3 regions of the Devosia sp. 1635 genome follow, and region 3 is predicted to be linked to each of the others. Evidence: predicted binding sites of a transcription regulator. Region 3 holds the regulator's gene; each other region holds the start of a gene.
The links. The regulator LexA, encoded in region 3, represses DNA repair genes until DNA is damaged. The targets are predictions, from matches to a motif close to TGTTCNNNNTGTGTTCNG.

Region 1 (9,931 bases), 200 kb from region 3:
ACCACGAAGTGGCTTCTGCCCAGCACGAACTCGGAATCAAGTTTGCCCCGATGATCAAGGCTGCCGATGACGTACAGATCTACAAGTATGTCATCCACCAGGTTGCCAACGCCTACGGCAAGACCGTGACCTTCATGCCTAAGCCAATCTTTGGCGACAACGGGTCGGGCATGCACTGCCATCAGTCGATCTGGCGCGACGGCAAGCCGCTGTTTGCTGGTGACCAGTATGCCGGCCTCTCGATGGAAGCCCTGTACTACATCGGCGGCATCATCAAGCACGCCAAGGCCATCAACGCCTTCACCAACCCCACCACCAACAGCTACAAGCGCCTGGTGCCTGGTTTTGAAGCTCCGGTTCTGCTGGCCTACTCGGCCCGTAACCGTTCGGCCTCTTGCCGTATCCCCTTCGGTCAGTCGCCGAAGTCCAAGCGTATTGAGATCCGCTTCCCCGATCCGCTGGCGAACCCATACCTGGCCTTCTCGGCCATGCTGATGGCTGGCCTCGACGGCATCAAGAACAAGATCCATCCCGGCGATCCGATGGACAAGGACCTGTACGAGCTGCCCCGGCAGGAGCTGATGCAGATCCCGCATGTTTGCGGCTCGCTGCGCGAAGCCCTCGACAGCCTCAACAAGGATCGCGAGTTCCTGCTGGCTGGCGGCGTCTTCGACAACGATCAGATCGACAGCTATATAGAGCTGAAGATGACCGAAGTGATCAAGTTCGAGCAGACCCCCCATCCCGTCGAGTACGAGATGTACTACTCGGCCTAAGCCGAACCCGGAGAAACAGGAAAGGGGCCGAAAGGCCCCTTTTTCTGTTATCCTCGAGCACCTGGCCCCTGCCCCTTGCTGCCCTTGGGTGGCCGCAACATCTCCTCGAGCCGATCCGCAGGCTGGATCTTGAGAAACTGTAGCGCGAAGCCCTTCTCGGTGTGACGCACGACGCGGCCGATCAGCCGACCCAATGCCACCGGTGTGCCGATGCCGGGCCTGAACGAAGCCAAGACGGCGGCACCCGAGCACGAAATGTCGGCCACGGTGCATCGCTCCTGCTCGCCGCTTGGCAGCGTCACCGTGCTTGTGGCATTTTCCGGAACAACGCGTTCAAACCGGCGGGCATCGGTGAGACCACCCTCATTCAGGCGCTTGTGCCAGATGATCTTGGCCGCAAGCCGTTCCTGGTCCTCCTGGCTGAGGTCGAACACCATCTCAAAGCCGTCCGGCGTAGAGCGGGAAACCTGAGCCGGCAGGATGCCAAAGGCGTTGAAGTAGACCGATACCCGCTCGCCTTCAAAACCCAGCACGGGGGCCTTCACGGCCGCCCCATGAGGAGAGATCGAACATAGGTGGCAGGTGAAAACCGGCAATCGCTCGATGACTTTACTGCGCCGCTCGGTGATGGCGTAGCGGCCCGGCAGGTTCGCGGTCAGGCGGAGTTCCTGACGGTCGAACACGGACTTGAGCTGTGGCACAAGCTTGTCCAGATTCGGCAGCACGGTGAAATCCTCCGCGCAGCGTCATTACTTGTGTTAACTGCGCAGAGTTCAAGTCGCACCGGCCGGCACCCGTTCCCCGCAAGTCTGGGGCAGGCTTCAGCGCGGGTTAATGCCCGCCCAAGAATAAAGCTGAAAGGCGGGGCAAGGGATCCCGCAAGGCGGGATTGCTGCACACTAGACCAGATAGAACAGCGCTGAAACTAACGCCAGGACACCCCAACGGGGGGCAGACAGATTGACCAGCCGGTACGCAATACCTGATCCGGCATAAGGCCAAACGTCGATAGCAACCGAGCTTATCGGGACCGCTTGATACGCAGTACGACAATCCCTTTGAGCTCGCATACGGCAACTCCAAACACAAAACCGTATGACCCTTGTTCTAGCAGCGCGCCTTTAAAAAAGTGCTGCCAAGAAGCAAAGGCTTGGTAAATGCGTCGCCCGATACTGGGACAACTCCCGCCCGCTATTGCGCGGGGCGCAGCCGCTCGACCGATTCGATCTCGGCAGTGCAGTAGTTGTAGTCGAGCAGATAAACCCACCCGTCGCGGGTCGCCCGCACTTGGATATGCTCGTCATAGGGTACGTTGAGGAACACATCGCTATAGCCCTGCGCCTCGACCGACTGGCGAACCTGGCGCTCATCAAGGCACAGCATCGGGCCAAGAAGAAAATCGCGTTCCTCGTCACCGAAAAAGATCCCGAACTGCGCCTGTGCCGGCAGCGGGGCCACGACCACACCAAGCGTCAAGACCAGTGCCATCAGAGTTGGCAGCGCTTTGTTCATGGCTTTACCTTCGGTCCTGTCGCAGCTTGCAGGTCAATATGTTTCACCAACGTCAACCGCCAATGGGCAGTTGCCGGGTGTTCGCTCACCGATCATTGAGGGATCTGTGGTTAAGCTCGCCTGCGGCAAGCGGCGGCTTGCGCGAGCCGTTCAGATTTCGTTCATGTACTGTTCATCTGGGGAAAGCGCCTTACATGAATGGGGCGGGCGCGCTTGCGTAACCGCAATATGGTACCAACAGTGAACACGCCGATTCGGCAGACGGGGAACATGTCGGAAGTCGAAGACCTTTTTGCAGCTGCAGCTGAGTTAGCAAGTGCACCCGCGCCTGTTGAGCGTAGCCGGCCAGCTGCGCGCCAAGCGCCCGCGCAGCACGACTATTCCGCCGCAGATATTGAGGTACTGGAAGGACTTGAGCCGGTCCGGCGCCGTCCGGGCATGTATATCGGCGGCACCGACATCAACGCCCTGCACCACCTCTTTGCCGAGGTGATCGACAACTCCATGGACGAGGCGATCGCCGGCCACGCCAGCCGTATTGAGGTCCATCTGGGCGCCGACGGCTATATCACCGTTTCCGACAACGGCCGCGGCATCCCCGTCGAAACCCACCCGAAGTTCCCCAATCGCTCGACCCTCGAAATCGTCCACACTGTCCTGCATGCCGGCGGCAAGTTCGATTCCAAGGCTTACGAAACCTCTGGCGGCCTGCACGGCGTCGGCGTTTCGGTCGTGAACGCCCTCTCGGACGACATGGTGGTGGAAGTCGCTCGCGAACAGCAGCTGCACCGCCTGCAGTTCTCCCGCGGCAAGCCCGTGGGCGAGATCCAGCACCTAGGCCGCATCAACAACAGGCGCGGCACCACAACTCGTTTCCATCCCGATCCGCAGATCTTTGGGGAAGGCGCCCGCTTCTCGGCCGCACGCCTGTTCAAGATGACCCGCGCCAAGGCTTATCTCTTTGGTGGGGTGGAACTGCGCTGGAGCTGCGACGAGGAGCTAGCCAGCGACGATGCCCCCGCTCGCGCAGTCTTTCACTATCCCGGCGGCCTGCGCGACTTCATGGCGGACCGGATCGACGGGGAAACCCGGATCGTTGACGACATTTTCTCAGGCAACCATGGCAAGCCCGGCACGCACGGCGCCACCGAATGGGCCATTGCCTGGACGCTAGGCGACGGCGGCGTTGCGTCTTATTGCAACACCGTGCCCACGCCCGATGGCGGCACGCATGAGACGGGCCTTCGGAGCGCCCTGCTGCGCGGCCTCAAGAATTATGCCGAACTGACCAAGAACAAGGCGGCCGCCAATGTGACGGCCGACGATCTGTTCGCGCACTGCAACGCCATGCTCTCCGTGTTTGTCCGGGAACCCGAATTTGTCGGGCAGACCAAGGACAAACTCGCCTCTGGTGAGGCCACCCGCATCGTTGACACGGCTATTCGTGACGCTTTCGATCATTGGCTCGCCGCCTCGCCCAATCAGGCCGGCAAGCTGCTGGACTGGGCCGTAGAACGCGCCGAAGAGCGCATGCGCCGGCGCAAGGAAAAAGAGATCGACCGCGCCAGTGCAACGCGCAAGCTGCGCCTGCCCGGTAAACTTGCAGATTGCACGCAAACTGCCGCGCAAGGGGCTGAACTCTTTATCGTTGAAGGTGATAGCGCCGGCGGCAGTGCCAAGCAGGCACGTAACCGGCAGAGCCAGGCCGTGCTGCCGCTCCGCGGTAAAATTCTCAACGTGGCAGGCGCCAGCCGGGACAAGCTCGCCTCCAGCCAGATCATTCAGGACATCATCCAAGCCCTCGGCTGCGGCACTCGTGACCGCTACCGCGACGATGATCTGCGCTATGACAAGATCATCCTGATGACCGACGCCGATGTCGACGGCGCCCATATTGCTTCGCTGTTGATGACGTTCTTCTTCCAGGAGATGCCGAAACTCATCGAAGGCGGGCACCTGTTCCTGGCCCTGCCCCCGCTTTACCGCATCAGCCAAGGGGCCAAGACGCTTTACGCCCGCGACGACGCGCACAAGGCCGAACTTATGGCCACCGAGTTTACCGGCAAGGGCAAGATCGACGTCACTCGCTTCAAAGGCTTGGGTGAGATGCCATTCGCGCATTTACGTGAAACCACGATGTCACCGAAGTCGCGCACGTTGTTGCAGGTGAAAGTGATCGACACACAAGATGCAACGAAGTTGAGCGTTGACAGGTTGATGGGCAATCGTCCCGAAGCGCGCTTCGACTTCATCCAAGAAAATGCGGCATTCGTCACGGACCTGGACGTGTAAAGCACCCAGTTAAGCTTATCGACCGCAAAGCCGTTGACTTGAAAGGGCTTTGCGCTATGGTCCGGCCCGCTGGAGCATATTCCGGCTTGCCGGCATTTAAGGCGGTCTTCAGGGACCCTTCGCTGGCGTGGCTGAAATTGTTTCAGGGCCATTCCGTCGCTTTGCAGTTCCTGCACTCCCGCCCGATTGGCCTGATGTGTGTACGCGGACGCGTTCGAGCTTAGCCCTTTTGGTCCGCAAGTGACGCAACTGTTCCGGTTCTGGGAACCGGTGCGACACCATTCCCGATGCACCGTTTCGAGCAGTTCGAACGGATCTGGCAGCGGGCAAACTTTTGAGTGGAACGACCGAATTTGAGCGACGATTTTTCCGGGCTTGGCCTGTCAACCAAGGTCACCGACGCGGTGACTGCCGCAGGTTATACCAAGCCGACCGAAATTCAGGCCCAGGCAATTCCCCATCTGCTGGAAAAGAAAGACCTGATCGGCATTGCCCAGACAGGTACCGGCAAGACGGCATCCTTTGTGCTTCCGATGTTGACGCTGCTGGAGAATGGCCGCGCTCGCGCCCGCATGCCCCGCACGCTGATCCTTGAGCCCACGCGCGAACTGGCGGCTCAGGTCGCCGAGAACTTCGAGAAGTACGGCAAGAACCACCGCATCACGATGGCCCTGATCATCGGCGGCGTTTCGTTTGAAGACCAAAACAAGAAGCTCGACCGCGGCGTGGACGTCCTGATCGCCACGCCAGGACGCCTGCTTGATCAGATCGATCGCGGCCGCATTCTGCTGACGGGCGTTGAAATCCTCGTCATCGATGAAGCCGATCGCATGCTCGACATGGGCTTTATCGACGACATCGAGAAAATCTGCTCGCGGCTGCCCGCTCGGCGCCAGACCATGTTGTTCTCGGCGACCATGTCCAAAGAGATCGAGCGTCTGACCAAGAAGTTCCTCAAGGACCCGGTTCACGTTCAGGTTTCGCGCCAGAGTTCAACGGCAGACACGATCGACCAAAAGCTGGTGAAGGTGTCGTCCAAGCCCGAAGAAAAGCGCGCCTCGCTGCGTGCTCGCATCTCCGAGGCGGAAAACCTTACCAACGCGATCATTTTCTGCAATCGCAAGCGCGATGTCGCCACCCTTGCCCGTTCGCTCGAGCGGCACGGCTTCAGCGTTGGCGCACTGCACGGTGACATGGACCAGAAGAGCCGCACCGAAACGCTCGACGCCTTCAAGAATGATCGCCTGACGCTGCTGGTGGCCAGCGATGTTGCTGCCCGTGGCCTCGATATCCCGGCCGTCAGCCATGTGTTCAATTTCGATGTTCCCGTGCATGCCGAAGACTATGTCCACCGCATCGGCCGCACCGGTCGGGCCGGGCGCTCGGGCGTGGCCTATACCTTTGTAACGCCGGCAGACAGCAAGCACCTCGATGCCATTCTGAAACTCATCCAGAAGCCCATCGAATGGCTGGATGTGCCCGAGAACGGGAAGTCCGCGCCTGAGGCTTCTGAGGAGGAGACAGAGGGGACAACCCGCACCCGTCCGCAACGCACGCGCCGCGGCGGCCGCCGACCTGCAAGGCCCGAGGCGGAAGCAGCTGCACCTGAAGAGGTGACCGGACAGCCGGCCGAAGCACCCGCAACAACTAACCCTGCTGAAGCGGAACAGCCTGCTACTGAGCCCTCGGAGGGTCGCGGCGGTCGTCGGCCGCGGCGCCGTGAGAAGGTCGAGACACAAGGTGAATCCGAGTCGAGGCAGCGCCCCAATGCGCGTCGGCCTGCGCCCGAAGACCTCGGCGTTGACCCGCAGTCCCCCTTTGGCACCGACGGCCCCATCCCGGCGTTCCTGCTCCGGTCCACGGCTCGCTAGGCTCGAGCCGCGAACAACAGCTTCGGGGTGGAAGCCCCAGAACTGTTTCATGCTTCGATTGAATCCATTAGCCCGCAAGTTTTCACTTGCGGGCTAATGGCGTTTTTGGCGCGACGGGTTTAGGTGGTGGGAAGGAGTTCCACTCCGAGCCCCTCGAGCATTTCCCAGAAAGCGGGATAGGTCTTGCTCGTGCAGGCGGGATCCATGATGGTGACGTTACGGATCATCAGACCCGCCAGGGCAAAGCTCATGGCGATACGATGATCATGATAGGTCTCGATGCGTGCAGGCAGCGCCTGACCGGCTAAGCCCGGGTCTGCATTGACCACAAGATCATCCCCCTCCTCTACCGCTAACCCGGGGCGAATACGGTTAAGCTCGTTCGCGATCGCGCGGATACGGTCGGTTTCCTTCACGCGCAGATTGGCGATCCCGACAAAGCGGACAGGCGTCCGGTTGAAAGCCGCCACGACGGCAAGCGTCGGAACAGCATCCTGCATCTGCGAACCGTCAATCACTGCGGGCATATCGGGGTACTGCGCGAGCACGGCGCGGGCGGAAGCGTCGGGCTGCGTGAAGGCTTCAGCGGCGACGCCAAGGTCGATGCTCCCCTTGGTCAGGGCTTCGATGCCCCACAGGTAAGTGGCAGCCGAAGCGTCAGGCTCAACCTTGAAGTCGATTGCCTTGTAGCCGGTGGGTTGAACCACCCAGGCCCCCTCCCCCTGCTCGGCCACGTCAGCGCCGAAGGTCCGCATGGCAGCGAGGGTGAGATCGACATAGCCGCGCGCACCAATGTCCGCACCGGCAAGCGCAACCTCGATTGGGCCAGAGCCGAAGGGCGCAGCCATCAACAAAGCCGAGACATATTGGCTAGAAAGGGATGCGTCGATCTCCACTCGGCCTTTGCCGAACTGGCCCGTGCCGTTGATGGTGACCGGCGGGCATCCGGTAGGTGCCGATGCATCGATACCGATGGACTGCAGCGCTTCAACCAGTGGCCGAATGGGCCGGAGGCGCATGTCCTCGTCACCATCGACAACGACAGTACCGTTGATCGTCGCTGCGGCAGCAGTGAGGAAGCGCGTCGCCGTCCCGGCGTTGCCAAGGAACAGGGGTTCCGCTGGGGCCTGAAGCCGCCCGGAACTGGTCACAAGAAAGGTGGTTGGATCGGGTTCGTCCACAAGGACGCCCATCTGGCGAAGAGCTACCGCCATTAAGACAGTGTCCTTGCTTTTCAGCGCGCCGGTGATCCTGCTGGTGCCCTTCGCCAGCGCAGCCAGCAACAAGGTTCGATTGGTGATGGACTTGGAGCCGGGGGGCGAGACCCGACCGTTCAGCGGGCGATCTGGGGGGACGATGGTGAGGGCGGGTGGGAGTGGATGGCGCATGACGCCGCTGTTAGGCCATCAGCGATCACGATGCAATCGCACACAACCTTTAGCTCAACGGCGGCAAAGCCCGCGTCAGGCTCCGGCCCGCGCTTCGGCGATTGCCTTGAGGTCCGCGGGCTTGAGGGTAACGCTCTCACCGCAGCCGCAAGCGCCAGTCTGGTTGGGGTTCTTGAAAGTGAAGCTCGAGCCCATCTTGGTCTGCTCGAAGTCCATGACAGTGCCGAGGAGGTACATGGTGGCTTTGGGGTCGACCCACACGTCCACGCCATGGTCGCTCACATGGTCGTCGCCTGGTACCGGCTCGGAAACATAGTCCATCGTGTAGGACACGCCAGCACAGCCCGCGTTCTTGATACCCACGCGCAAGCCGACAACGGGCTTCTCAGAGTCTTCGATGATCTCCGCGATGCGCTCGGCAGCGGCATCGCTCAAGGACATGATCTTGAAGGGCATGGGGCAGCGACCTTTATCGGTGTTTCACGATATATAGACCCTCACGGTCCGGATTACCACCAGTTCAACGCCACTTGCGCTTCTTCGCTCATGCGGGAGGCATCCCACGGGGGATCAAACACCATGTTGACGGTGACATCCTGAACCCCTTCCACAGCGCGGGCGGCGTTCTCGACCCAGCCCGGCATTTCGCCGGCCACCGGGCACCCAGGCGCGGTCAGCGTCATGTCGATGGTGAGGTTGCGGTTGTCATCCAGATCGACCTTGTAGATGAGGCCCAGCTCATAGATGTCCACCGGGATCTCCGGATCGTACACGGTCTTGAGCGCCGCGATCAGGTCAGCCGTAATGCGCTCGACCTCACCCTCGGGAATAGCGGAAGAAACCGTGGGATTGATCCGCACGGAGGTTTCGGCAGTATCGTCGACGGCGGTAGCTTCGGCTTGGTCGGTCATAGGTGTCCTCGCGGCTTACGCGAAAAATTTCTGGGCGCGCTCGATGCCATCCACCAGCGCGTCGACATCATCGGTCCCATTATATAGGGCGAAGGAGGCCCGGCAGGTAGAGGTGACGCCGAAACGCTGCAGCAGTGGCATGGCGCAGTGGGTACCAGCACGTACCGCAATGCCGTAACGATCAAGGATCGTAGCGACGTCGTGGGCATGCGCGCCGGCAATCTCGAAGGAGAAGATGCCGCCCTTGCCTGGCGCAGTGCCTATCAGGCGCAGGGAATTGATGCGGCTGAGCCGTTCCTGGGCATAGGCGGCAACCTCTGCCTCATGGGACGCAATGGCACCGCGACCAAGGGCTTCCATGTAGTTCAGCGCGGCCCCGAGACCAATTGCCTGCACGATGGGTGGGGTGCCAGCCTCAAAGCGGTGAGGCGGCTCGTCGTAGGTCACGCCCTCAGTCGTGACCGTTTCGATCATCTCGCCGCCACCCTGATAGGGCTGCATTTCCGCGAGTAGATCATACTTGCCGTAGAGCACTCCGATACCAGTCGGACCATAGAGCTTGTGGCCGGTCATTACGTAAAAGTCAGCATCCAGATCCTGCACGTCGACAGCAGTGTGCACCGCACCTTGGCTACCATCAACCAACACGGGGATGCCGCAGGCATGGGCGATCTCGATGATCTGCTTGATCGGTGTCACCGTGCCGGTGACATTGCTCATATGCGTTATGGCAACCATGCGGGTGCGAGGCGTCAGCGAGGCCGCGAAAGCATCGAGATCAAACGAGCCGTCGTCGCGAACATCTACCCAGCGCAACACCGCACCCTTGCGCTCGCGATGGAAATGCCAGGGCACAATGTTGGAATGGTGCTCAAGCATAGACAGCACGATCTCGTCGCCTTCTCCGATGCGCGGGCCGGCAAAGGAGGCGGCGACAAGGTTGATCGCCTCGGTAGCCGAACGGGTGAAGATGATCTCCTCGGCGCGACTCGCATTGAGGAACTTTTGCACAGCGGAGCGACCGCCCTCGAAGGCCTCGGTCGCACGGTTCGCCAGTGTGTGCAGGCCGCGATGGACATTAGCGTATTCGTGGCGGAAGGCGTGATCCATGCGGTCCAGCACCTGCACCGGCTTTTGCGCGGAAGCCCCGCTGTCGAGAAACACCAGGCGCTTGCCGTGGA
Region 2 (9,931 bases), on a different contig from region 3:
GCCGAGAGTGTTACCCAGCTGTTTTTTTCCGAGCCTCGGTTCGGGCTCGCCCAGGTGATCGCGGGCTATTGGCCGCTGGTGGATGAGCTGGATTGCCGGCCAATTTTGCTGCGCTTGCTCGATGATGGCCGCACCGTGGTGTTGCCGGCGATAGTCCGGCCGCACGGCCCGCTGCAGATGCGAGTGTGGGAGCCGGACGCACCGCTTTACCCGGCGGGGTTCGGCACGCTCGCTCCCTCCGAACTTGCGCCTCACGCCCACCCGGACCTGGTGCTGGTGCCTCTTTTGGGCTTTGACCGGCTGGGCACCCGGCTGGGCTATGGCGGTGGTTATTATGACCGCAGCTTTGCCGAGCGGGAAGGGCGGCCACTGATGGTCGGCCTGGCTTACAGCGCGCAAGAGTTTGACGCCATTCCCCGGGACGAGCATGACATTGCGCTGGACGCTGTGATAACGGAAACCGGCATTCGACAGTTCGGCGGCAGATAATGAAATTTCTATTCTTGGGCGACGTCGTGGGCCGTGCAGGCCGCGAGGGAATTGCCGATCGCCTGCCCGGATTGATCGAGCGCTACGGCTTTGATTTTGTGGTGGTGAACGGGGAAAATGCCAGCCATGGGCGCGGGCTGACCGAGCCGCATTTCAACGGCATCCGGGCGGCAGGCGCCGATATCGTGACCCTGGGCGATCATGCGTTCGACCAGCGCGACACCATCTCTTTTATCGAGCGGGAAACGACGCTGGTGCGGCCCATCAACATGGCGCCAGGCACCCCCGGTCGCGGGGCAATGTTTGTCGAGGGCCGCAATGGGCATCGAGTGCTGGTGATCAACGCGCTCGGGCGCGTGTTCATGGGGCCCGCCGATGATCCGTTCCGGGCGGTGGAAGCGGCGATTGCCGCCTGTCCGCTGGGCGAGCAGGCCGACGCAATTATCGTGGATTTTCACACGGAAGCCACTTCCGAAATCCAGGGCATGGGGCACTTTCTCGATGGGCGGGCGAGTCTCGTCGTCGGCACCCACACCCATATCCCGACGGCTGACTTGCGCATTCTCAAGGGCGGCACGGCGCTGTTGGCGGATGCCGGCATGTGCGGGGACTACGACTCGGTGATCGGGGTGGACCCCGACGAGCCGCTGAACCGGTTCCTCACCGGCATTGCCAATGGCCGGTTCACGCCAGCCGAAGGGGAAGCGACCTTGTGCGGCGTGGCGGTGGAAACCGATCCGCGCACGGGACTGGCGGTCAAGGTGCTGCCGGTGCGGGTGGGCGGGGTGCTGGCGCAGGCGCTGCCGGAGTTCTAGCCCGCTTCACATTCGCGCCGGGCTTGCCTATAACGCGCCACCACAACAACACCACACCCCAAGGACTGACCGATGGCCGGCCATTCACATGCCAAGAACATCATGCACCGCAAAGGCAAAAGCGATGCGGTGCGTTCCAAGGTCTTTTCCAAGCTGGCGCGCGAAATCACGGTGGCCGCCAAGATGGGAATGCCCGATCCGGCTTTCAATTCCCGGTTGCGCCTGGCGGTGACCAATGCGCGCGCCCAGTCCATGCCCAAGGACAACATCGATCGCGCTATCAAGAAGGCGATCGGCAGCGACGGCGAGAACTATGACGAAATCCGCTACGAGGGCTATGGCCCAGGTGGCGTCGCGATCATCGTGGAAACGCTGACCGACAATCGCAATCGCACCGCCTCCAATGTGCGCTCCTACTTCTCCAAGAATGGTGGCGCGATGGGGGAAACCAACTCGGTCGGGTTCATGTTCGACAAGGTTGGCGAGATCACCTATCCGGCAAGCGCCGGCAGTGCCGATGAGATCATGGAAGCCGCCATCGAGGCAGGCGCCGATGACGTCGAAAGCGACGAAGAGGGCCACTATATCTACACGAGCTTTGAGGCGATGGTGGAAGTGGCCGCCGCGCTGGAAAAGGCACTGGGCGAAGCAGAATCAGTCAAGGCCGTGTGGAAGCCGCAGACCAATACCCCCATCGATGCCGACAAGGGCGCGACGCTGATGAAGTTGATCGCTGCGCTCGAAGAAGACGATGACGTGCAGAATGTTTATTCGAACTTCGAGATGAGCGACGAGGACATGGCCAAGCTGGCCGACTAAGCCTCGACAAGGTTCCTCAGGCGCGTTGCAGGGCCTGGGGGAAGAACTGATCGGCCGCGACGATCGTCACGCGATTGCGGCCGGTTTGCTTGGCGTCATAAAGGCGCTGATCGGCAACCCGGAACAATTCGGAAAAACCGATGGCGCTGCCGAACACAGCGCCACCAATGCTGACGGACAGGGCTTGTACGGTGCCGCGCGGCACGAATTCAGCTTCATTGACCGCGCTGCGGATGCGTTCGGCAATAGCGCGAGTGATGTCGGCATCGACGCCCGGCAGGAACACGCCAAATTCCTCGCCGCCCATCCGCCCCACCAGATCTCCCGCCCGCAGCACCGAGCGGATCGCCCGGGCGATCACCGTCAGGGCAAGGTCGCCGGCATCGTGGCCGAACCGATCGTTGATGGATTTAAAGTTGTCGGCGTCGATCACTAGCAAGGCACCGCCCGGGGTGCTGCCGGCGCGCGCCAACTGCGTCGTCACCTGGGCGGTGAAGGCGCCGCGATTCAGACAAGAGGTGAGGCTGTCCGTGCGGGCGACCATGCCCAGCCGGCGATTGGCAATGGCAAGGCGCCGCAGCCGCAAGCTCAGGAGAAAAAGCAGCGGCACGCCCAGGAAGATGGGTAGCACCGTAGCGCTGATCATCGCCCGTTGCAGCGCTGCACCACCTAGATTTTCAAATAGCAGGGCATTGAACCCGACGGAAACCAGGACGCAGCCCAAGGTGCCGAACACGGTCCAGCGGGTGACGCTCGACCAGGTACGTGAGCCGCTCCCCCCGATGCTATCCTGACAAGGGCTAGCCATTGGCTACCCACCTTTCCGGGCGCTGCCCATAGGTGGTGAGCGCAGAAGCGAGCGAGTGCCCAGGGCGGGATAACGCGGTCAGGCGCGGCAATGCACAGAAGCGTCGCGGCGCCAAAGGGGCGCAGCAAACCAGGTCACAGCTCATAAGTTAATGCCCCTTCATGAACATTGCCGAACCTAGAAGGCGCTTCTTGAAAATGGGGTTTGTGCAATGGGTGGAATTTTACGCGTGTCGCTTCTTCCACAGGGCTCCGTTGCTGCTTTGTTCACTTCTGCTTGGTAGGAGAAGCGCCTTCAGGTATGGGTGAAACATGACACCACCAGTGCGAATCATCGGCATCGATCCAGGACTGCGGCGCTGCGGTTGGGGGGTAATCGAAACCCAAGGCAACAAGCTGCAATTCATCGCCTGCGGCACGGTCACTCCGCCCACGGAAGGCGAATTGGCGCAGCGCCTCGCGGTCCTTTTTACGGAGTTGTTGGACCTGCTGGAGCGGTTTGCGCCCGATGAGGCGGCGGTGGAAGAAACCTTCGTGAACTCGGGACCACGCTCGGCGCTGATCCTGGGACAGGCGAGGGGGGTGGCGCTGATGACGCCGGCCCATCGCGGCATTCCGGTGGCGGAATATGCCACCAATCTCGTCAAGAAATCGATCGTAGGCACCGGGCACGCGGAAAAGGAACAGGTGGCGCTGATGGTCAAGACCTTGCTGCCCACGGCCAAGATCAAGGGCGCCGACGCGGCCGACGCGCTCGCCATCGCGATCTGCCATGCCCATCATCGGGTTGCGGCGCAACGGGCACGGATGAGCGCATGATCGGCAAGCTCAAGGGTGCCGTCGACAGCTTTGGCGATGATCATGTGCTCATCGATGTGGGAGGGGTCTGCTACGAGGCCTTTTGCTCGTCGCGCACTTTGCAGGGATTGCCCCGGGTCGGGGAAGCAACCGTGGTGTTCATCGAAACCGTGGTGCGCGAAGACATGATCCGGCTTTATGGCTTTGGCAGCGAAGCCGAAAAGGACTGGTTCAACCTCCTCATGACCGTGCAGGGCGTTGGCGCGCGGGTGGCGCTTGGGATCCTGTCCGCCCTGTCACCATCGGAATTGTCGAGCGCTATTGCACTAGGTGACAAGGCGATGATCGGGCGGGCCAATGGGGTTGGGCCCAAGCTGGCGTTGCGATTGGTGACCGAGCTCAAGGGCAAGGCGCCGCAGGGCGGGGGCATTGACGCGGGCACGCTCGGGCTGCAGACCGCCTTAGGCGAGGGAACAGCTAGCGGGAATGTAGCCGATGCAGTTTCCGCTTTGGTCAATCTGGGGTATTCGGGGGCGCAAGCTTCCGCCGCCCTGGCGCGGGTTGTGGCCCGTGAGGGGGATGATACCGCGACCGAAAAGCTGATCCGGCTGGGCCTGCGCGAGTTGAGCCAGTGATGGTCTTTCCGAGCCGCTCCGCCGCCAGCGCTGAGCCGGCGAACATGATGTTGGAGACAGCCATGGTGCTCCCGCTAACGCAAGTCAGGGCATCCGTTTGACCGATCTTACTTCTCCCGTTGCCGGGCGCGATGAGCCACTGGATGTGGCACTGCGCCCGTCCGGCTTTTCGGAATTTGTCGGGCAGGCGGCGGCGCGTGCCAATCTTGAGGTGTTCATCGAGGCCGCCAAGAAGCGCGGTGCGGCGCTCGACCATGTGTTGTTCGTTGGCCCACCAGGGCTGGGCAAGACCACGCTGGCGCAGATCATCTCGCGCGAGCTTGGGGTGGGTTTTCGCGCGACTTCGGGCCCGGTGATCGCCAAGGCCGGGGATCTGGCGGCACTCCTGACCAATCTCGAAGATCGCGATGTGCTGTTTATCGACGAGATCCATCGGCTCAATCCCGCGATCGAGGAGGTGTTGTATCCCGCGATGGAGGATTTCCAGCTTGACCTGATCATCGGGGAGGGGCCGGCGGCACGCTCGGTGCGGATCGATCTGGCGCGGTTCACACTGGTGGGCGCGACGACGCGGGCGGGCTTGTTGACCACGCCGCTGCGGGATCGCTTCGGCATTCCCGTGCGCCTCAATTTTTATACGCCCGAAGAGCTGGTGCAGATCGTGCAGCGCGGCGCCCGGCTGTTGGGCACGCCGATGGCGCCCGACGGCGCGCTGGAGATCGCGCGCCGTTCGCGCGGGACACCCCGCATTGCCGGCCGGCTGTTGCGGCGGGTAACGGATTTTGCGCTGGTCGAGGGCTCGAGCGAGATCACGCGGGCGATTGCCGACAAGGCCTTGTTGCGGCTCGACGTGGATGCCCGCGGGCTCGATCAACTGGATCGGCGCTATCTGACGATGATTGCCGATTTCTATGGCGGGGGGCCCGTAGGGATCGAGACCATTGCCGCAGCGCTGAGCGAGCCGCGTGACGCGATCGAGGAGATTGTCGAGCCTTATCTGATCCAGCAAGGTTTCATACAGCGCACTTCTCGGGGGCGAATGCTGACGGGCACAGCCTTCCAGCACCTGGGCAAGAGCGTGCCGCAGGGCTTTATCGGGACGCAAGCAACCTTGTTCGAGGAGCCCGAGGAGCCGTGAGCCGGAAGATCCGCCAGATCAGCCGGTTGCGCCATGGCTGAGCCGCATGTTTTTGCTGTTCGGGTCTATTATGAGGACACCGATTTCTCCGGCAATGTGTACCATGCCGCTTACCTCAAGTTCATGGAGCGGGCGCGCACCGAGTTGCTGCGGGCGCAAGGCATCCACCATGCCGAACTGGGCCGGGAAGGGCTGGCCTTTGCCGTACGTAGCATGCAGCTCGACTTCCGGGCGGCCGCGCACATCGATGATGTGCTGCGGGTGGAAACGCTGGTGGCAGGGGCAAGCGGCGCGCGCCTGCAGTTGAGCCAAGGCGTGTGGCGCGACGCCGAACTGCTGGTCGATTCCCAGGTCGTCGTGGTGGCGATCAACATGGGCGGCAAGCCGACACGGCTGCCGGCAGCACTGCGCGCCCTGGCCGATTAGCGCGGCGTGGCGTCGCATGGCGGCGGTGGGCGGTTTGTTAACCTCTTCTTGACCATAATCGAGTCACAGAAAGAGTAGTACTTGCACCGGTGCTCTCAACGCTCCGTTAGGCAAGGCTTTTCTCTTAATTTTGACAGATTTGGGCCCCATCGCCACGGGTGCACGGGCCGGCAGCAAGAGGCCAGCCAGAAGGATCACGACATGGAAGCCATGGATGCGGTGGGCGCAGTAGCGCCGCACACGGACTTATCTATTTGGGGCCTGTTCTGGGCGGCCGACTGGATCGTGAAGTCAGTGATGCTGGGCTTGCTTGCGGCCTCGGTCTGGTGCTGGGCCATTATCATAGACAAGACCCTCACTTATCGCCGCATGCAGGCGGAGATGAACCGCTTCGAGCGCACCTTCTGGTCGGGGCAATCGCTGGAGGAGCTGTACCAGCAGCAGTCCGAGCGCACTTCGGGTGGGCTAGGCGCCGTGTTTGTTGCCGCAATGAAGGAATGGAAGCGCAGCCACGAGCAGAACGCGGCTTCTTTCGTCGGCATGCAGCAGCGGCTCGACAAGGTGCTCGATGTCGCCATTTCGCGCGAAAGCGAGAACCTCGAAAAGCGGCTCGGCTTTTTGGCCACTGTTGGCTCCGCCGGCCCCTTTATCGGCCTGTTCGGCACGGTGTGGGGCATCATGAATGCGTTCACCGCCATTGCCGCGTCGTCAAACACCAATCTGGCTGTTGTGGCCGGCCCCATTGCCGAGGCGCTGTTTGCAACGGCCATTGGCCTCGTGGCCGCTATCCCCGCGGTTATCGCCTACAACAAGCTTTCCGCTGATGCGGGCAAGATGATCGGGCGGCTCGAAGGCTTTGCCGACGAGTTCTCCACCATTCTGAGCCGCCAACTCGAAGCGCGGAGCCGCTGACATGGGCATGGGCGTAGCTTCAGGCGGCGGCGGCGGCGGGCGTCGTCGGCGCGGCCGCAAGAAAGCGGTAATGAGCGAAATCAACATCACGCCGATGGTGGATGTGATGCTGGTGCTGCTGATCATCTTCATGGTGGCAGCACCGATGATGACGGCTGGCGTACCGATCGACCTGCCGCGTACGGCTGCCGGCGAGCTCTCGAGCCAGACCCAGCCTATCACCGTGGCAGTCACGCCCGAGGGCGCCATCTTTGTGGGTGAGGATCCCGTCAGTGAAGCGGACCTCGTCGCGACGGTGTCGCAGCAGGCCGTCAATGGCACCGAGGATCGTATCTTTCTTCGGGGGGACACCACCGCCAATTACGGCGCGGTGATGCGGGTCATGGGGCTGCTGTCGGCTGGTGGCTACACCAAGATCGGCCTTATCACGCAACAGGAAAATTAGTCGGGCCAATGCGCACCGGTCTTGTCGCTTCCATCGCTGCCCACCTTGCCGTGCTGACGATTGGCCTGGTCAATCTCGGCATGGCCGAGCCTATGACCGTGGTGGAAGACGCCATCGCCGTGGACCTCGTCCCCATCAGCGATTTTGCGGCGATCCGCATGGGCTCGCTCAACAGCACGGTGGTGGAAACCGACACGCCAGCCGTGGTGGAATCCGATGAGCCTGCCGAGGTCGCGCAGCCAACTGGGAATACGCAAGAAGACCAGCCGACGCCGCAAGAGGCTGATCGGCCGGTGCCGATGCCGGTGACCAATTCGGCGCCTCAACCCGAGACTGCGCCGGAACCGGAGCCTGAACCCGAGCCCGTGCCCGAACCGACCCCGGCGCCCGCTCCTGCGCCAGAACCAGAACTCCTGCCTGAGCCGGAGCCCGAGCCCGAACCGCTGCCGGAGCCCGAGCCAACGCCAGCGCCGGTGCCGCCGACGCCCGCGACGCGGCCGACGCCGCCCGAGCCGGTGCCAACGCCTGAGCCAGAGCCGGAGCCTGAGCCGACGCCAGAACCCGCGCCGGAGCCAGAACCAGCGCCTGAGCCAGAACCTGCACCCGAGCCGACGCCCGAGCCCACCCCGGAGCCCGAACCCACGCCTGAGCCTGCCGAGCCGGCAGTCGCGGCGCCGGTGCCTGCATCGCGTCCAACCAATCTCGAGCAGAAGCGCCAGCAGTTTGCGGCCGCCGAAGCAGAGCGCAAGAAGCGCGAGGAAGAAGAACGCAAGCGGGTGGCGGAAGCCAAGGCCAAGTCCGAAGCCGATGCCAAGGCCAAAGCGGAAGCCGAAGCCCAGCGCAAGCGCCAGGCTGCGGCACAGGCAGCCGAAAAGCAGCAAGCGGGCGAGCAACTCGATGCTTCGCTGGCTGATGATATTTCGGCCATCATCAACAAGGATACTTCCACCGGCGCCACCACCGGTAGTGGCGGTTCACCGACGCTGGGCGACACTAGTGGAACCTCGGCGACGCTGAGCCAGACCGAAATCGGTGCGCTGGTCGCCAAGATCAAGCAATGCTGGAACCTGCTCCCCAATGAGCAGATCAGCAGCGCGCAGGTGGTGGTCAATATGCGGTTGAATCAGGATGGCTCGCTGGCGGATGTGCCTCGAATTGTTTCGGTTAGCGAGCAGCCTGAAGCGATCACCATTGCCCAGAAGGCCGTGAGCGCCGTGGCAGGCTGCGGGCCCTACAGCATGTTGTCGGCGGCTTCCTATGACCAATGGCAGAATATCAATGTCACGTTGCGTCCGTGACGTCCTTGAAGCGCGCCTTTCCCCGGCAAGATGCCGGTGAATGGCATGAATGGAGACTGAAATGACCCGTTTAACCCGGCGCAGCGCCCTCAAGCTCGGCGTTGCCGGCGGGCTGGCCCTCGCCACCGCCAGCACTGCCCAGGCACAGCTCAACATCACGGTCGAGGGCGCCAATTTCCAGCCACTGCCGATCGCCATCCCCGATTTTGCCTCCTCGGACCCAAGCTTTGGGCGCGAAACGGCCGAGATCGTGCGCGCCAATCTGCGCCGCTCGGGCTTGTTCCTGCCGCTCGATCCGGCGTCGTTGCCGGTACAGGTCGGGGACGTCAATGCCACGCCCGATTTCAACACCTGGCGCACGGCCAATGTGACCGCGCTCGTCATGGGTGCGGTGGACCGCGGCGGCCAGATCGCGTCTTCGGTGCGCGTGTGGGACACCCAGCAGGGCGCCCAGGTGGTGGGCAAGAGCTACAACACCGATCCCAACAGCGCGCGACGCGTCGCCCATATCATTTCGGACGCCATCTATGAGGCGCTGACCGGTGGCAGCGGCTATTTCGATACCCGCGTGGTTTATGTGGCCGAAAGCGGTCCCAAGGCGAACAGGGTCAAGCGCCTCGCGATCATGGACCAGGATGGCGCTAATCCGCAGTACCTGACCGATGGGCGCACGCTGGCGCTGACGCCGCGCATCTCGGCCAATAATGACCTGATCACTTACCTCAACTTCGAGGACGGCAATCCGCAGGTCTATCTGCTGCAGCTGTCGAGCGGGCGGCAGCAGCGGCTGGCTTCGCTAGGCGCCATGACCTTTGCGCCCCGGTTCTCACCCGATGGCGGCACGGTGGCGTTTTCCGTGGAGCAGGGTGGAGCGACCAATATCTATGCCGTGAGCACGAGTGGCGGCCAGCCGGTGCAGCTCACCTCGGGCGCGGCGATCGATACGGGTCCATCCTATTCGCCCGATGGCAGCCGGATCGTGTTTGAAAGCGATCGCGGCGGTTCGCCCCAGATCTATATGATGAGCTCGGGCGGGGGTAACCCGCAGCGCATTTCCTATGGCCAAGGCTTGTACTCGACGCCCGTCTGGTCACCCAAGGGCGATCTGATCGCCTTTACGCGCCAGTCGGGCGGGCAGTTCAATATCGGCATCATGAACCCCGATGGTTCGGGCGAGCGCATGCTGCATTCAACCTTCCATGCGGAAGGTCCGACCTGGGCGCCCAATGGCCGCGTGATCATGTTCTTCCAAGATCCCGGTGGCAATGACGGCCCCAAGCTGCAGAGCGTCGATATCTGGGGCCGCAACCTCCAGACCATCCCCACCGAAAGCTATGCGTCCGACCCCG
Region 3 (9,931 bases):
GCGTGGTCCAGTCGATCTTTGCCGCCCAGGAAGGCAATCTCACGCCGGCCATCTCGCTGGGCGCCAACAACAATATATGGTTCGACCTGGAAGCCATCGAGCCAGCGCGCGACCAGACCCTTGATGAAGTGCGCGATGCGGTCGTCGCCGCGATCACCGCCGAGCGGATCAACGCGGCGATCGCCACCGAAGCCCAGGCTGCGGTTGATCGCCTCAAGGCCGGCGAGCCCCTGGCCGATGTTGCCGCTTCGCTCTCCGTGTTCCCGCAGTTGAGCCCGCCCTTTAACCGCGGTGGCGCCGAGGGCACGTCCGTGGATGGCCTCGTTGCGGCGGCCGCCTTTGACGGCGGCCCCGATCATCATGGCATGGCCATCAATCAGGCTGGTGAGACCGTGGTGTTCCAGGTGGTTGAAGCAGTTCCTGCCGAAGGCCCGCTCAATCCGCAAACCAGCGCCAGCCTCGAGAACGAAGTGCGCGTCGGCTTGTTCGGTGATTTCGTCTCCGCCGTGCGAGATGAAGCGGGGCTGCGGGTCAATGAGCAGGCGCTCCAGCAGGCGCTGACCCTCTCCACGGCGCAGTAAGCTCTTTCGGGAAACACGATAGTGGCCAGCGACTTCACCCAGCAGTTTGCAGATCGCTATGACGGGGGTGAGTCCCAGATCGTCTGGCGCCGCATCGTGGCCGATCTCGAAACGCCGATCGGCACCTATCTCAAGCTGGCGCAGGATCGCCGCAATACGTTCCTGCTGGAATCGGTGCAGGATGGTTCGACCCGGGGTCGTTATTCCATCATCGGCCTGCTGCCCGATGTGATCCTCAAGGTTGAACAAGGCACCGCCTCGATCAACCGGCAGGCCCAGCTTGACGCCACAGCCTTCGAGCCCCTGCCCGACCAGCCGCTCGACGCCCTGCGGCACCTCGTGGCCGACTCCCAGATCTCGGTGCCCGAAGGCCTGCCACCCCAGTCGGCCGGCATCTATGGCTTTCTGGGCTATGAGATGGTCCGCTATATGGAAGTGCTGCCCGACAGCAACCCGGACGAACTGCAACTGCCCGAAGCCATGCTGATGCGCCCTTCTCTGTTGGCCGTGTTCGACACGGTCAAGGACGAGCTCTATCTCACCGCGCCCGTTTACGTCCGCCAGGGGGTGACGGCCCGCCAGGCGCATGAAGCCGCGACGGCCCGTATCGATGACGCCATCGCCCGCCTGGGGCGCGCCCTGCCAACGACCCCGGCCGTACCCGACCTGCAGCACATCGCCGTCCAGAGCAACACCACGCGCGACGAGTATTTCGCCATGGTCGCCCGGGCGCAGGACTACATCGCCGCGGGCGACATCTTCCAGGTCGTGCTCAGCCAGCGCTTCGAGGCCGAGTTCACCCTGCCCCCGACCGCCTTGTATCGGGCGCTGCGTCGCACCAATCCCAGCCCCTATATGTATTTCCTCGATTTCGGGGATTTCGCCGTGGCGGGCTCGAGCCCCGAGATCCTGGTGCGCGTCCGCGAAGGCGAGGTCACCATCCGGCCCATCGCCGGCACCCGCAAGCGCGGTTCGACCCCCACCCGCGACCAGGAACTGGCGGCCGAACTACTGGCCGACCCCAAGGAGCGCTCCGAGCATCTGATGCTGCTCGACCTCGGGCGCAACGATGTGGGCCGTGTCGCCAAGACCGGGACTGTGCGCGTCACCGACAAGTTCTTTCTGGAATACTACAGCCACGTCATGCACATCGTCTCCAATGTGGTTGGCGTGCTCGATCCGCAATACGACTTTGTCGATGCGCTCGCCGCCGGCTTTCCGGCCGGGACGGTCTCAGGTGCCCCAAAGGTGCGCGCCATGGAGATCATCGACGAGCTCGAAAAGTCGCGCCGCGGCATCTATGGCGGCTGCGTCGGCTATTTCGGAGCCGATGGCACCATGGACACCTGCATTGTCTTGCGCACCGCCGTGCACAAGGACGGCAAGCTTTATGTGCAGTCCGGCGCCGGCATTGTGGCCGATAGCCAGCCCGCGCTCGAGCAGATGGAATGCGAAAACAAGGCACGCGCCCTTTTCAGCGCTGCCGAGGAAGCGCTACGCTATGCCGGCGAGGCGAGGATCGGGCAATGAGCGGCAGCAAGACCAGCGTGGACCTCACGATGAGGTCGAACAATTATCGATGGCGGGGCTGGTTCTGATCTCTGAACCCTCATTCCCTATAGCTGCGCTGGAGCAGACCCATGACCCGCACGCTCGTTATCGATAACTACGACAGCTTCACCTACAACCTCGTCCACTATCTGGGCGAACTTGGCGCCGAACTCACCGTGGTGCGCAACGACAAGATCACCCCCGACGAGATCGAAACCATGGCCCCCCAGGCTATCGTCCTGTCTCCCGGGCCCTGCACCCCCAACGAAGCCGGCGTGTGCCTGGCGGTAATCGACCGCTTCAAGGCGCAGATCCCCATCCTGGGCGTATGCCTTGGTCATCAGGCCATCGGGCAGGCCATGGGCGGCGACGTCGTGCGTGCGCCCGAACTGGTGCATGGCAAGACCAGCGCCATCAACCACACCGGCGAAGGCCTCTTCCGCGGTCTCAACTCGCGCTTTGAAGCCACGCGCTACCACTCGCTGGTGGTTGAACCGACCACCCTGCCCGCTACCCTCAAGGTCACCGCCACCACCGATGATGGTCTGATCATGGGCATGCAGCACGAAAGCCTGCCGGTACACGGCGTGCAGTTTCACCCGGAAAGCATCGCCTCCGAGAACGGGCACGCGCTGTTGCAGAACTTCCTCAACCTCGCTCGCGACTTCAACGGAAAGACCGCCTGATGGACATCAAGCAGGCACTGGCCAAGATTGCTGATCGCCGCAATCTCACTGGCGAGGAAATGCGCTCGGTGATGCGCACCATCATGGCCGGCGAAGCCACGCCCTCTCAACTCGGCGCTTTCCTCATGGGCATGCGCCTCAAGGGCGAGTCGGTGGGTGAGATCGCCGCCGCCGTGTCGATCCTGCGCGAGCAGATGGTGACGGTCGACGCCCCCGAACACGCCATCGACATTGTCGGCACCGGCGGTGATGGTGTTGGCACGCTCAACATCTCGACAGCCAGCGCCATCGTTGTTGCCGCCGCCGGCGTTCCCGTCGCCAAGCACGGCAACCGCGCATTGTCTTCCAAATCGGGCTCCTCCCAGGCCCTTGAAGCCCTTGGGGTCAAGCTCGACCTCACCCCCGCCGAAATTTCGCGCTGCATCAACGAGGCCGGGATCGGCTTCATGTTCGCGCCGGCCCATCATCCAGCCATGCGCCATGTCGGCCCTTCGCGCGCCGAAATGGGCGTGCGCACCATGTTCAACCTGCTCGGGCCCCAATCCAATCCTGCCGGGGTGCGCCGCTATATGCTCGGCGTTTATTCCCCCGAATGGGTGGAGCCGGTCGCTGCAGCGCTCCTTGCCAACCGCGCCATCAAGGCCTGGGTGGTCCATGGCAGCGACGGGCTCGATGAGATCACCGTCACCGGGCCCTCCTATGTCGCCGAGATCGCGAACGGCAATCTGCGCAGCTTCGAGATTACCCCCGAAGACGCCGGCCTGTCGCGCCATGATCCCAATGACCTCCTGGGTGGCGAGCCCGAATATAATGCCCTCGCCATCCACGCGCTCTTTGACGGCGCGCCCGGCGCCTATCGCGACATCGTTCTCCTCAATGCCGCCGCCTCGCTGATCGTGGCCGATGTGGTGAGTGACCTGCGCAGCGGCGCCGCCATGGCCGCCGAAATGATCGACAGCGGCAAGGCCCGGGAAACCCTCGAGCGCCTTGTCGCCATCTCCAATGGAACACCCCCATGAGCGATATTCTCAAGCAGATCGAAGCCTATAAGCGCGAGGAAATCGCCGCGGCCAAGGCCCTGCGCCCTTGGGACGAAGTGGTTGCTGCCGCCCATGACCAGCCCCCGCCACGCGGCTTTCTCGCCGCCATCAAGGCCAAGCGCGCCCGCGGCGAATACGCCTTGATCGCCGAGGTCAAGAAAGCCAGCCCCTCCAAGGGCCTGATCAGGCCCGATTTCAACCCGGCAGAGATCGCCCGCGCCTATGAAGAGGCCGGCGCGACGTGCCTTTCGGTCCTCACCGATCAGCCCTCGTTCCAGGGCTCGCCGGCGTTCTTGCGCGAGGCGCGCGACGCCACCGCCTTGCCGGTCCTGCGCAAGGATTTCCTCTTCGAAACCTACCAGGTCGCCGAAGCGCGCGCTTGGGGCGCCGATTGCATCCTCATTATCCTCGCCGCTGTCGGTGACGACGTCGCGCGCTACCTGCTCGATTCCGCCCGCGAATGGGGCATGGATGCCCTGGTCGAGGTGCATGACCAGCTCGAGCTCGACCGGGCGCTGGCGCTCGATGCCGAGTTCATTGGCATCAACAACCGCAATCTGCGCACCTTCGAAACCCGGCTCGATACCTCGGTCAACCTCGCGGGCGGCGTTCCAGCCGGCAAGGTGCTGGTCAGCGAAAGCGGCATCAACGGCCATGAACACCTGCAGCATCTCGACCGCACAGCCGGCATCGGCACCTTCCTTGTCGGCGAATCGCTGATGCGCCAGGCCGATGTGGTCGCCGCCACCCGCGCCCTCCTGCAGGGTGTGCGCCAGGCCGCCCATCCATGAGCGAGCCGCAGCTGACCCATCTCAACGAGCGCGGGGAGGCCCGGATCGTTGATATCGGCGACAAGGCAGTCACCCGCCGCCGCGCCCTCGCCCAGGCGGTGATCAGCGGTCGGCCCGAAACCATTGCCGCCATCATGGGTGGCGCCCTCAAGAAGGGCGACGCCCTGGCCGTCGCGCGCGTCGCGGGCATCATGGCAGCCAAAAAGACCGCCGAGCTCATCCCTCTTTGCCACCCCATCCCGCTCACCAAGGTCAGCGTCGAGCTGGAGGCGCGCGAGCCCGGCGCCATCACCATTCTTGCGACTGCCGAAACCACCGGCCAGACCGGGGTGGAAATGGAAGCCCTCGTGGCGGCTTCCACCGCCGCCCTTACGCTTTACGACATGGCCAAGGGCATCGACCGCGAGATGGTTATCTCCGCGATCTGTCTGCTCGAAAAATCGGGCGGCAAGTCCGGCGATTTCCAGCGCGCGCCATGAGCCTGCTCCCGGTTGAAGACGCCCTCGCGGCCATTTTCGCCCGCGTGCCCCCCGCCCGCACCGAGTCGGTGCCGCTGGAAGCTGCCGCCGGCCGGGTGTTGACCGAGCCCCTGCTCGCCCGTCATGACCAGCCGCCTTTCCCCGCCAGCGCCATGGATGGCTATGCCGTGCGCGCCGCCGATATCGTGCCAGGCGCGAGCCTTGAAGTCGTGGGCACCGCACAGGCCGGCGCCGGCTTTGGCGCGGATATCGCCCCGGGCACCTGCGTGCGCATCTTCACCGGCGCGCCCGTGCCCCCCGGCGCGGATGCCGTGATCATGCAGGAGGAAGCGACCCGCACCGGCGATCGCGTCAGCTTTGCCGCCCAGCCTCCCGTGGGGCGCAGCATTCGCCCGCTTGGCCACGACTTCCGGCAGGGACAGGAGCTGATTCCGAGAGGCTCTCGCCTCACCCCCATGCAACTGGCCGTCGCAGCCGCCGCCAATTGCCCGACGCTGCCCGTTGCCGTGCAGCCGCGCATCGCGCTCCTTGCCACCGGGGACGAACTGGTGCTGCCCGGCACCGCTCTCGGACCGGGCCAGATCGTTGCCTCCAACAGCTTCGGCTTGCGGCCGCTCCTTGCGCCTTACGCCGCAGAGATCCGCGACTACGGGATCGCTCCCGACAACCGGGCGGCGCTTGCCGAGCGCCTTGCCGGCATCTTTGCCGAAGCGCCCGACTTCGTCATCACCACGGGCGGCGCGAGTGTTGGCGACCATGATATCGTGCAGGAAATCCTGCTGAGTCTCGGCGTGCAGCTTGATTTCTGGCGCATCAATATGCGCCCGGGCAAGCCACTGATGTTCGGCACTCTGGGCAAAACCCTGGTGTTTGGCCTGCCTGGCAATCCGGTTTCGGCCATGGTGACCGCCGCCGTCTTCATCAAGCCGGCGCTGCGGCGCTGGCTCGGCGTCGCCGAACCCGCCCCCTGGCACCTGCCGCTCCTTGCGCCCACGCCGCCCAATACCGCCCGGCGCCACTTCATGCGTGCCCAAAGCGTGCATTCAAGCCGAGGTGCGGGCGTGCTCCCCATCAGCGAAACCGATAGCGGTCATACCTCCTCGCTGGCCCGCGCCGATATGCTGCTGGTGCAGCCTGAATACGATCCCGGCCAGCCGGCTGGCGCTCTCGTTCCAGCCATTCCGCTGGACGGGTTCTAGGCAGAGCCAAAGAATTTTCGCCTCCACCCATGAGCGTTATTGCAGAACATAACTGGAACACCTATGCTCGTTCAGTCTTTGTTCCGATTCTGCGATTGAAGGGCTCCGATGCTGACGCGAAAGCAACATGAACTGCTGATGTTCATCCATGAGCGGATGAAGGAAAGCGGCATTCCCCCTTCGTTTGACGAAATGAAGGACGCGTTGGATCTGGCCTCCAAGTCGGGCATTCACCGCCTGATCACGGCGCTTGAGGAGCGCGGCTTCATCCGCCGCCTCCCCAATCGCGCGCGGGCGCTGGAAGTGCTCAAACTCCCCGATTCGATGAACCCCGCGCTCGGCGGCCGCAAGGCCCGCTTCGAGCCCAGCGTCATCGAAGGCAATCTGGGCCGTGTTGCCGCTCCGCCGCCGCGCTCGGGCTGGAGCGATGATTATGTGCGCCCCGTGGCCGTGCCGGTCATGGGTCGGATCGCCGCCGGTACGCCCATCGAGGCCATCCAGAGCCACTCCCACACCATCTCGGTGCCACCCGAAATGCTTGGCCCGGGCGAGCACTATGCGCTGGAAGTGCGCGGCGATTCGATGATCGATGCGGGCATTTTCGATGGCGACACCGTGCTGATCCGTCGCCAGGATGTTGCCGGGACCGGCGAGATCATCGTTGCCCTGGTGGATGACGAGGAAGCCACCCTCAAGCGGCTGCGTCGCAAGGGCAACACCATCGCGCTTGAAGCGGCCAATCCCGCCTACGAAACCCGCATCTTCCCGCCCGACCGCGTCAAGGTTCAGGGCCGCCTGGTGGGCCTGCTGCGTAAATATTGACGCCCAGGGTCGAAAAACTCTGTCCTGTCCTGCTGCGAGTGGTGGCGCAAGAACGCCAGTGCTTGGCGTTCAGGCATCCTTTGGCTGGCTTTCAGCTGGTGAAAGGAACACGGGAAGGCCCCGAGCCGATTGAAATCGGTGCCCTGCGTGAACTCGCAGAGGAGTCTGGCCTGCAGGCAGAAGTTTCGCGCACCCTGCCTTCCAGTAGTGCCATTGCAGATAAACAGCTTTGGCACTTTGTTGTGGTGATCGCCTTGGCTCCCCTGGCCGAACACTGGCGCCACTTCACCCATGATGATGGCGGTCATTGGTTCGAGTTCTTCTGGTGGCCACTCGAGCGCCAACCGGGCCCCGAATGGCACCCCATGTTCCAGCGGGCCCTCGCCCACATCGCTCGCCACGCCTAAAGCCGGAATCGGCCAAGAAACAATCTCTTCGACGGAACTCGATTGCCGCCCTAGGGTCCTCATCAGCCGCACCAGACCAGCGCCTGTGTGCCCCCTCCTTCACCCTCCCCCTTGAGGGGAGGACCGGGGTGGGGGTTTAGTCCCCTCCTCCGCGAGTGACGTTAGACCCAGCTGGCCACCTCCAGCGCGCAATCCGCTCAAGCCCCATACCCCCCGACAATAACTTATCCCCGCCCGCGCCGATCACCCGCATAGTCTCCTCATCCGCGCACCCAAGCGAGATCATGACGAGTGGTTGGTGCGCGGAGGCTGGGGGATCGTGGGTCGCCGCGATCCGGCCGGTGTCCGCAAGAGCCGTGGACCTCTATCGTCCGGTGGTCTTGGGTGAAGAATCGCGATGGCAGCTGCACTGGCCATCGGAACCCTGATGTGGCGCAGGCAGCGGTGCCCGCCAGGGTTTAGTTCGACATCCGCGGAATCTGGCATGCGCCGCAGGAGGGCGCGGGCGTCGGCACCCAGTCGCTGTTGGCGGGGCGGAGCTTCCGTTTTGCGCAACGTTTTTTGAGGCAATGCCTCGCCAACGCCGCTCCCAACCGGAGGCCTCGCGCCGACCGGAGTTTCGCCGTGCCTTGGAAACAGAAATCCCCGCCGAAGCGGGGATTTCGAAGTCGTTGGGCCTTATGCCCTAGTGGTTGTCGCGCGGCACGCCATAGGTCTGGGCAATGCGCTGGTAAGCCACTGCTGGCTTGAGTACGGCGCCATTGCCGAGCTGGTCGACCAGCCCGCGCTGGATCTCCTGCCAGGGCGTCTGGTGCGCGGGGTACTTGTAGCCGCCCGCTTCCGCCAGTTCCTGCCGGCGCGTCGCGATCTCGGCGTCCGAAATCAGGATATCGGCGGTGCCATTGTTGAGGTCGATCCGCACCCGGTCACCCGTGCGCAGGATGGCAAGGTTGCCGCCCGCTGCCGCTTCGGGCGAGGCGTTGAGGATCGAGGGCGAGCCCGACGTGCCGGATTGGCGCCCGTCGCCAATACAGGCCAGCGCGTGGATACCCTTCTTGATGAGGTAGGCAGGGGGCCGCATATTGACGACTTCGGCCGCCCCCGGGTAGCCGATCGGGCCCGCGCCGCGCATGAACAGCAGCGTGTGCTCGTCGATATCGAGCGAGGGATCATCGATCCGGTGATGATAGTCCTCCGGACCATCGAACACCACGGCCTTGCCCTCGAACATGCCGGGATGCTCGGGATTGGCAAGGTAGCGCTCGCGGAACTCGGGCGAGATCACGCTGGTCTTCATGATCGCGTTATCGAAGAGATTGCCGCGCAGCACCAGGAACCCGGCTTCTTCCTTGAGCGGCTGCTCGAAGGGGCGGATCACCTTCTCGTCCTGGATGGGGGTGTTGCGGCAGTTCTCGCCGATGGTCTTGCCGTTGACGGTGGGTGCATTCTCACGGATCAGCCCCTGCTTCATCAGCTCGTTGACCACCGCCGGCACGCCGCCCGCATGGTAGTAATCCTCGCCGAGATATTCGCCGGCCGGCTGCAGGTTCACCAGCAGCGGCACCTTGTGCCCATAGGTCTGGAAGTCCTGCAGGTCGAGCTCGACACCGATATGCTTGGCGATCGCCTGGATGTGGATCGGGGCGTTGGTCGACCCGCCAATCGCGGAATTGACCACGATGGTGTTGATGAAATTGTCCTTGGTCATGATGTCGGAGGGCTTGAGGTCCTCATGCACCATGTCGACGATGCGCTTGCCCGTGCGATAGGCCATTTCCTGGCGATCGCGATAAGGCGCGGGAATTGCCGCCGAACCCGGCAGCTGCATGCCCAGCGACTCAGCCAGCGAGTTCATCGTGGTTGCCGTGCCCATCGTGTTGCAGAAGCCGGTGGACGGCGCCGAAGACGCCACCAGCTCGATGAACTGCGCATAATCGATCTCGCCGGCCGCCATCATCTGGCGCGCCTTCCACACAATGGTGCCCGAGCCGGTGCGCTCGCCCTTGTGCCAGCCATTGAGCATCGGCCCGACCGAGAGCGCAATCGCCGGGATGTTGACCGTGGCCGCACCCATCAGCATGGCCGGGGTGGTCTTGTCGCAGCCAATGGTCAGCACCACGCCATCGAGCGGATAGCCATAAAGCACTTCCACGAGCCCAAGATAGGCCAGGTTCCGGTCGAGGCCGGCGGTGGGGCGCTTGCCGGTTTCCTGGATCGGATGCACGGGAAATTCGATGGCAATGCCACCGGCTTCCCGGATGCCTTCGCGCACGCGCTCGGCCAGCACGATATGGTGGCGGTTGCAGGGGCTGAGGTCCGAGCCAGTCTGGGCGATGCCGATGATGGGCTTGTTGCCCTGCAATTCCTCGCGCGAT

Region 1: a site for LexA is predicted at 2,436-2,453, ahead of parE (DNA topoisomerase IV subunit B). Genes of this name have one in related genera too.
Region 2: a site for LexA is predicted at 3,184-3,201, ahead of ruvC (crossover junction endodeoxyribonuclease RuvC). Genes of this name have one in related genera too.

Annotation. Positions count from the first base shown of each region.
Region 1 is NZ_JABAOM010000001.1:946,467-956,397, reverse strand. Features, by position in the region: gene glnA (type I glutamate--ammonia ligase) at 1-776, shown strand, start outside; gene HRU92_RS04835 (PilZ domain-containing protein) at 824-1,501, opposite strand; gene HRU92_RS04830 (hypothetical protein) at 1,968-2,288, opposite strand; gene parE (DNA topoisomerase IV subunit B) at 2,559-4,580, shown strand; gene HRU92_RS04820 (DEAD/DEAH box helicase) at 4,934-6,451, shown strand; gene HRU92_RS04815 (3-phosphoshikimate 1-carboxyvinyltransferase) at 6,571-7,839, opposite strand; gene HRU92_RS04810 (iron-sulfur cluster assembly accessory protein) at 7,915-8,295, opposite strand; gene HRU92_RS04805 (SUF system Fe-S cluster assembly protein) at 8,349-8,750, opposite strand; gene HRU92_RS04800 (cysteine desulfurase) at 8,766-9,931, opposite strand, start outside.
Region 2 is NZ_JABAOM010000002.1:725,276-735,206, reverse strand. Features, by position in the region: gene HRU92_RS10390 (5-formyltetrahydrofolate cyclo-ligase) at 1-489, shown strand, start outside; gene HRU92_RS10385 (TIGR00282 family metallophosphoesterase) at 489-1,304, shown strand; gene HRU92_RS10380 (YebC/PmpR family DNA-binding transcriptional regulator) at 1,377-2,123, shown strand; gene HRU92_RS10375 (GGDEF domain-containing protein) at 2,140-2,931, opposite strand; gene ruvC (crossover junction endodeoxyribonuclease RuvC) at 3,243-3,749, shown strand; gene ruvA (Holliday junction branch migration protein RuvA) at 3,746-4,363, shown strand; gene ruvB (Holliday junction branch migration DNA helicase RuvB) at 4,503-5,501, shown strand; gene ybgC (tol-pal system-associated acyl-CoA thioesterase) at 5,535-5,927, shown strand; gene tolQ (protein TolQ) at 6,138-6,839, shown strand; gene tolR (protein TolR) at 6,841-7,284, shown strand; gene HRU92_RS20365 (hypothetical protein) at 7,293-8,582, shown strand; gene tolB (Tol-Pal system beta propeller repeat protein TolB) at 8,644-9,931, shown strand, end outside.
Region 3 is NZ_JABAOM010000001.1:1,148,425-1,158,355, reverse strand. Features, by position in the region: gene HRU92_RS05940 (peptidylprolyl isomerase) at 1-581, shown strand, start outside; gene trpE (anthranilate synthase component I) at 603-2,111, shown strand; gene HRU92_RS05930 (aminodeoxychorismate/anthranilate synthase component II) at 2,222-2,818, shown strand; gene trpD (anthranilate phosphoribosyltransferase) at 2,815-3,837, shown strand; gene trpC (indole-3-glycerol phosphate synthase TrpC) at 3,834-4,649, shown strand; gene moaC (cyclic pyranopterin monophosphate synthase MoaC) at 4,646-5,128, shown strand; gene glp (gephyrin-like molybdotransferase Glp) at 5,125-6,327, shown strand; gene lexA (transcriptional repressor LexA) at 6,436-7,149, shown strand; gene HRU92_RS05900 (NUDIX domain-containing protein) at 7,191-7,556, shown strand; gene HRU92_RS05895 (IlvD/Edd family dehydratase) at 8,242-9,931, opposite strand, start outside.